Regions from separate parts of the Pradoshia sp. TA40_28 genome, predicted to be linked through region 2. Evidence: riboswitches for the same ligand, from Rfam matches in the RefSeq annotation. Region 2 holds a riboswitch; the other holds the start of a gene.
The links. Region 2 has a riboswitch for glycine ahead of AC58NB_RS13065 (amino acid permease). Riboswitches for the same ligand answer to the same signal wherever they lie in the genome.
Positions count from the first base shown of each region.

Region 1: another riboswitch for glycine. It lies ahead of gcvT (glycine cleavage system aminomethyltransferase GcvT); the one in region 2 lies ahead of AC58NB_RS13065 (amino acid permease).

Region 1 is NZ_JCATZO010000008.1:164,192-167,625, forward strand. It holds gene gcvPA (aminomethyl-transferring glycine dehydrogenase subunit GcvPA) at 1-677, opposite strand, end outside; gene gcvT (glycine cleavage system aminomethyltransferase GcvT) at 674-1,792, opposite strand; glycine riboswitch at 1,955-2,049, opposite strand; glycine riboswitch at 2,052-2,143, opposite strand; gene AC58NB_RS12655 (DEAD/DEAH box helicase) at 2,360-3,434, shown strand, end outside.
Region 2 is NZ_JCATZO010000009.1:78,455-81,888, forward strand. It holds gene AC58NB_RS13065 (amino acid permease) at 1-1,329, opposite strand, end outside; glycine riboswitch at 1,501-1,578, opposite strand; gene AC58NB_RS13070 (EamA family transporter) at 2,105-3,016, opposite strand; gene AC58NB_RS13075 (carbon starvation CstA family protein) at 3,429-3,434, shown strand, end outside.

The DNA of each region.
Region 1 (3,434 bases), on a different contig from region 2:
ATTTGAGATAAATTTTCAATTCGACCAAAAAAGTTTGGATATTGTGTGATAAAACCGGCTGTATCATCAGTCATCATGATCGCCAATTCATCTATATCTGTCACCCCACCTTTGCAAGGGACGACTTTAAGCTCAAGATACTGGCCTTTTGCATAAGTAGATAATACCGCTCGTGATTCCGGATGTACTGCTTCTGATACGAGCAATTTTTTACGGCGTGTATGAGCTGCTGACAGCATAGCTGCTTCAGCTAAAGCAGTGCCTCCATCATACATGGACGAGTTCGCTACATCCATTCCAGTCAATTCACAAATCATTGTTTGGAATTCGAAAATAGCCTGTAATTCCCCTTGGGAAATCTCCGGTTGGTACGGTGTATAAGCCGTATAGAATTCTGATCTTGAAATGACGTGATCAACAATGACAGGCATATAGTGGTCATATACTCCCGCTCCAAGAAAGGAACTGTGCGTTCTAAGATTGGCATTTTTATCAGCAAGCGTTGTTAATTCCTTCAACAAAGACGTTTCGGACTTTGCCTTTTTTATCTTGTATTCTCCTTTAAATCTTACTTTTTCGGGTATATCAGAAAATAAGTCATCAATTGATTCTGCACCAATCGTTTTTAACATTTCTTCAGCATCCTGGGCTGTCATTGGTAAGTAACGATGCATCATTTTTTTACTCCTCCTGCCTGAGTGCGTTTATAAAATGGGGTACTGACGATCTTCGCTTTCACTCTTTTTCCTCGGATTTCTATCTCTACTTCCTCATCAAGGACTGCAAATTCAGCTTTAATCAGAACAAGGCCAACATTCTTCTTTAAAGTTGGGGATTGTGTCCCAGTAGTTACTTCACCTATTTCTTCATCTTTATTAATAACCCGATACCCATGTCTTGGTATGCCGCGATCAATCATTTCGATTCCAACAAGCTTCCGAGGCGAACCATTTTCCTTCTGCTCCTTTAATACTTCCAACCCAATAAAATGTTCTTTATCCGTTTTGACAGCAAAACCAATCCCCGCTTCAATCGGTGTGATGGAAGCAGATAATTCCTGGCCATATAAAGGCAGCTTTGCCTCAAAGCGAAGCGTATCCCTTGCCCCAAGACCACATGGAACCAGCCCCTTATCCGTGCCAAAAGCTAAAAGGTCATTCCATAACTTGATTACATCTTCGCTCTTACAATACAATTCAAATCCATCTTCACCCGTGTAACCTGTTCTGGAAACAAGTACACGAATACCATTAATCATGACATTTTCACGAAAAGAAAAGAATCCGATACTGTCCAGGTCAACATCCTTTGTAAGCCCCTGTAAAATATCTGCAGCAAGCGGACCCTGTAAAGCCAATTGACCTATCTGTTCAGATATATTTCTAAGATCCACATCTTCGCCAGCATATTTTTGCAGCCATTCAAAATCTTTATCAATATTAGAGGCATTCACCACTAATAAATAATCATCTTCATCTTTTTTATAAACAAGTAAGTCATCAACCGTACCGCCATCTTCATAACACATCGCGGTGTACTGCGCGCGCCCAGATTTTAGCTTACTGACATCATTTGTCATCATCTTTTGTAGAAATGGTAAAGAACCATTTCCCCTAACAGTGAATTCCCCCATATGTGATACGTCAAAAAGACCAGCTTTTGTACGCACTGCTTCATGTTCTTGTTTAATGCCTGAAAATTGAACAGGCAATTCCCAACCGCCAAAGTCAATTGTTTTTCCACCGTATTCTTTGTATACGCTGATAAGCGGGGTCTGCTTTAATTCTCCCATCCTAATCCTCCTAAAAAGTTCGTTTTATATGGTCCCTCTTGCATGCTAAATATTGTGATTTTTTAAAGTAATGAGCATTACACTAACAATTGTTCGAATCTGAGAGTATTAATTAGAAAATAAACAAGCAAAAAAGGACAGAAACCTCCCTCATATGGGAAGTCTCTGTCCTGATACCTGAAAGTTTACCGCCGACAAATCATACTTCGGCGTTTCCTCTTGGGTGGCTTTTCAAACAAGAAAGCGCTCTCCAGAGATGCGTCCAGCAAGCGTCTGTTTACCTGAGAGATTCATGGATTATCCATTTGCTCCTTCGGTGCCGCATGTTGCGGTCTCTCCCCTTGCCTTCATTCGCTCATATTTTTATGTAATTTGGTCATACTAAACAAAAAGCAAGAGGTAAGCCATTTTCAAAATAATCTATACATTTATATCCTACCATCATCAATTATCAGGTGGCAACCCTTACGTTATAGGAATGAATGATTAGGAAACTAGGATTTTTTTAATTCAACTATACATTTCTCTAAGTAGCTTAAATAAAGAAAGTTGGGATTTGCATTGAGTTTGACACCAAAGATCTATTTCGATGAAGAGTGGGAAAAGGAGCTTGAGGAAAAGATAAATGGGGACGGTCCCTGGTGCAATTATTCTCTTTTTAAACTCGGATTGGAGGCTGAAAAGCATAATTTGATCCCGGAATTTAATGGACTCCTCGGTCCAAAGCATTTATCAGGATTCACACCTTTAGCCCATCAGCTGGAAGCAGCTACGGAAGTCATCGAAAGAATGAATGGCAAAGCGATATTAGCTGATGAAGTCGGTCTTGGTAAAACAATTGAGGCCGGCCTGATTTTAAAGGAATATATGATCCGCGGTTTAGTAAGCAAAGTTTTGATTATTGTTCCGGCTTCCCTCGTTTCCCAGTGGGCAAAAGAGCTGAATCAAAAGTTCCATATCCCTGCTGTCATCTATAGGAAAGGATATGGATGGGATTCAGAATGTATCATCACATCCATAGATACCGCTAAACGGGAGCCACATCGTTCAGCCATCTTGGAACAAACCTATGACATTGTCATCATTGATGAGGCTCATAAGTTAAAAAACAATAAAACCAAAAACTATGAATTTGCACAAAAAATTCAGAAGAAATTTTGCTTACTATTAACGGCAACGCCTATTCAGAACAAGCTTGAAGAGATATTTTATCTCGTTTCATTACTTAAGCCAGGTCATCTTGGGAGCTATGCTACATTTAACGATCGGTTTTCTGCCAAGAAACGTTCAGGGAAAGATGATGCCTATTTAAAAGAATTAGTGAATATGGTCATGATTCGGAATAAACGCCAGGATACTGGAATTGAATGGACCAGCAGAAAGGTAGAAACAATTTTTATTAATTTCACCGAAAAAGAACAAGCCCTTTATGATGGTGTTTCTTCATTTAGAAAAGAATTGCCTGATGGAATTGGAAGTACATTTTCCTCCTTAACCCTGCAACGGGAAGCATGCAGCAGTAGAGAAGCGGTTTACTTTACGCTAAAAAATATGCTGGATCGAAATCCAGATGCCGGACCAAGTTATACGCAAGCCATACATAATCTGATCAACCAGGTGGAATTAGTTGATTGTAATTCCA
Region 2 (3,434 bases):
CTGATATTTATATAAGATAATCAATAAGATAAACCAGAATGGTGTCAACAGCATAGGTAAACGTGTTTCCGCAGCAAAGAGCATCACGATTAATATGAAAGTAAACATACCCAGTATCACATAATTTATAGCTGGTGTTAATGGGGCTTTAAATGTAGTTGAAGCTCTTAAATCAGGTCTCGTTTTGACATATTTGATATGAGAGATTAGGATAATGCTCCATACCCAAATAAAACAGATAGCGCTGATAGTGGTAACGATTGTAAAGGCCTGCTCAGGTAGTAGCTTGCTAAGCAGTGCACCGACAGAAACGACAATTGTAGAAGTTACTAACGCATTGCTTGGTACATGGTGTTTATTTAATTTGCTGAATTTTTTTGGTGCTTCATTATGATTGCTTAAGTTGTACATAATCCGGCTAGTTGAGAATAAACCGCTGTTTGCAGCAGAGGCTGCGGATGTTAATACAACAAAGTTGATAATACCTGCCGCCATTGGGATACCGATTAAGGCGAAGACACCTACAAATGGGCTGCTTGTTGCACTTAATTGATCCCAAGGATTGATGCATAAAATAACAAACAAGGCACCTACATAAAACAGCAAAATCCGTACCGGTATTTTGTTGATCGCAGATGGAATGTTCTTTCGCGGATTAGCTGTTTCCGCAGCAGATACACCAATCAGTTCAACACCTACAAAGGAGAAGACAACCATTTGCAGTGATAGTAAGAACCCGGATATTCCATTCGGGAACATGCCGCCATGATTCCAAAGGTTAGAAACAGAAACAGTTCCGCTATCTGTTTCAAATCCAATCACAAGCAGTACGATTCCTACGACAATAAGAGCAACAATAGTGACGACTTTAATAATCGCAAACCAGAATTCCAACTCACCAAATAGTTTGACGGTTAATAGATTTAATCCTAATAGAATCACTAAACAGATGATGGCAGGCACCCATTGCGGGATATCAAACCAGTATTGCGTATATAACCCAACAGCAATAATATCGGCCATGGCCGTCATAATCCAGCAGAACCAATACGTCCAGCCAGTTACAAATCCAGCCCATGGGCCGAGATAATCAGCGGCAAAATCTATGAAGGACGTATAGCCTGAATTGGATAAAAGTAATTCTCCTAATGCTCTCATCACAAAAAATAAGGCGATTCCAATAATTAAATAAGAAAATAGGATGGATGGACCGGCTAAATGAATGGATTTGCCGGAGCCTAAAAATAAGCCGGTTCCAATTGTGCCCCCAATTGCAATTAATTGTACATGACGATTTTTTAAATCTCTTTTTAACTCTTGCTTAGCCAAGTTGCATGCCCCCGTTTAATCTTAGATGTCTAAAACAGGCACCTAGTAAAATAGATATCTATCATTTTCTCTTTTTATTTAGATGCTATGTCTCACCTCACTAATGATATTGGACAATAAAAAAAGAGATTGGTTGTCTCCAATCTCTAAAAGGGCTAGAATAACAAAAATCGTTATCATTCTGTCCTTTTGCCTGAGATTGTGAATCCTTCGGCGCTGTATAAATACAGTCTCTCCAGAAGCTGCTCCCACCATAGTTTTATCCACAGCGATCAAAGCGTGCTTTATTAAATTATCTAATCGAGATTATGTTATCTTATTAACACAATTCTGAAAATATGATATGAAAAAAATGCTATCACTATATTAATTTGTTGTCAAATATATTGCAGGTAGTTATTTAATCTGATGAAAACCATGATGATAGAGGTCGTTGTAAAGTAAACGTAAACTTCAAAGACCATTCTAAAATATGAACGATGTAAATAAAATATAGGTGAATTGATTAAAAAGTTTATATAAGACAAAAAAGAAGGGAGGGATTGTGTCTAAATCTATTAAATAGAATGAGACTTTTTGATTACCAAAGGATGAATCAAATTAATTACAAAACAAGGGATTTGAAATCAAAAGAGAATACCAGATTCAGAGGGGGAGTGCTGAATAATTTCCTTTTTATAGTTAAGGGTAGGAGAGCATAACAAAAAGACCAAATCAATGAAGATTTGGTCTTTGATATGCCCGTACAAGGACGGAATTACATACTTTTTTAAATCTACAATTCATCCGCAATGCCGAGCAGGATAATACCAAATATGACAACCGCGATAATCATATATTGTTTGTTGGTCAGCTTCTCTTTTAGGAAGATCCGTGACAAGATGATCGAAAAGATACTGTAAGAAGCAATCAATGGTGCCGCAATAATGGCATTTCCTGAAGACATGGCAAAAACATAAAAGAATTGCCCGATTGTTTCCAAAATGGCTGCCAACCCTTTATCGCGCTCTTTAAATACATGGAAGGATTCCTTCTTGATAAAACGAAGATAGATAAATGATACAGCTGCGCATATGAAAAAGGTATATTCATACGCAAGCAATGCTGAGTTTTCGCTGATTAACATCAATTCATCTAAATAGACGGCATCCGCAAATGTACCAAGCCCATCAATAATGCAATATAAAATGGGAAAGATGATGGCTAAAAAGCCGATTTGGTATTTTTTATCGATATGTTCGGAATTCAGTCGACGAGCTTCATCTTCTGCTCTTTTTTCTAGAACGGCAATCCCGACAATCCCAAGAGTAATGATGATAATTCCAAGCACTTCGAGGATACTCAGCTCATGAGTGAAAAAGATGAAGAGTAGAATGCTTGTTACGACACCTGAGGAATTCTGTATTGGTGAAGCGATGGATAATTCAATATAGCGCAAACCAATATAACCAAATGCCATGGATAGAATGTATAAAGCAGATACAGGTAAATAATGAATCATATCCATTGGACTAAAGTGTATATCTTTGATAATCATATAGACAGTTGCATGAATTCCCATGACAAGACCAACCATGATAATGATTTTTATATGGCTGTACTTGTCATTGCTGTCGGACCCCTTTTTGTAAAACAGGTCAGCGCCACCCCACGCCAAAGCTGTTAGAAGTGAAAAAATAAACCACATAATGATTCTCCTTGTTGAAGATTTTCTAATTTAGAACTGTTGATGTTTAATAGGCTTGCAGAACTCCGAATAGGAATAAAGACCAGGAAGAAATTTTGTTTTCTAATAGAAGGACTGATCTCTACCGCTAAACGGAGAGAAGTGCTAAGTAATCCTGCACATTAACAGAGTCACAAAGTCAAGAATATAATTTCTTCCTAAAGCGTGTCAAGGTATTTAAAGGATAAAATCGTACCTAATGAATCTTCTCTATAAAGAAAGGGTTTTCTTTTAATTTTCCTAAGTTTTACAATATAATGAAAATGCTAGTGGATGATTTAATAGGGGATGGAAAAGTTTGAAAACAAGGGAGGGTGGCGGCTAAAATTTAACCCCAATTAATAAATACATAATAAGAGGAGGGAACTTTAAAATGAAT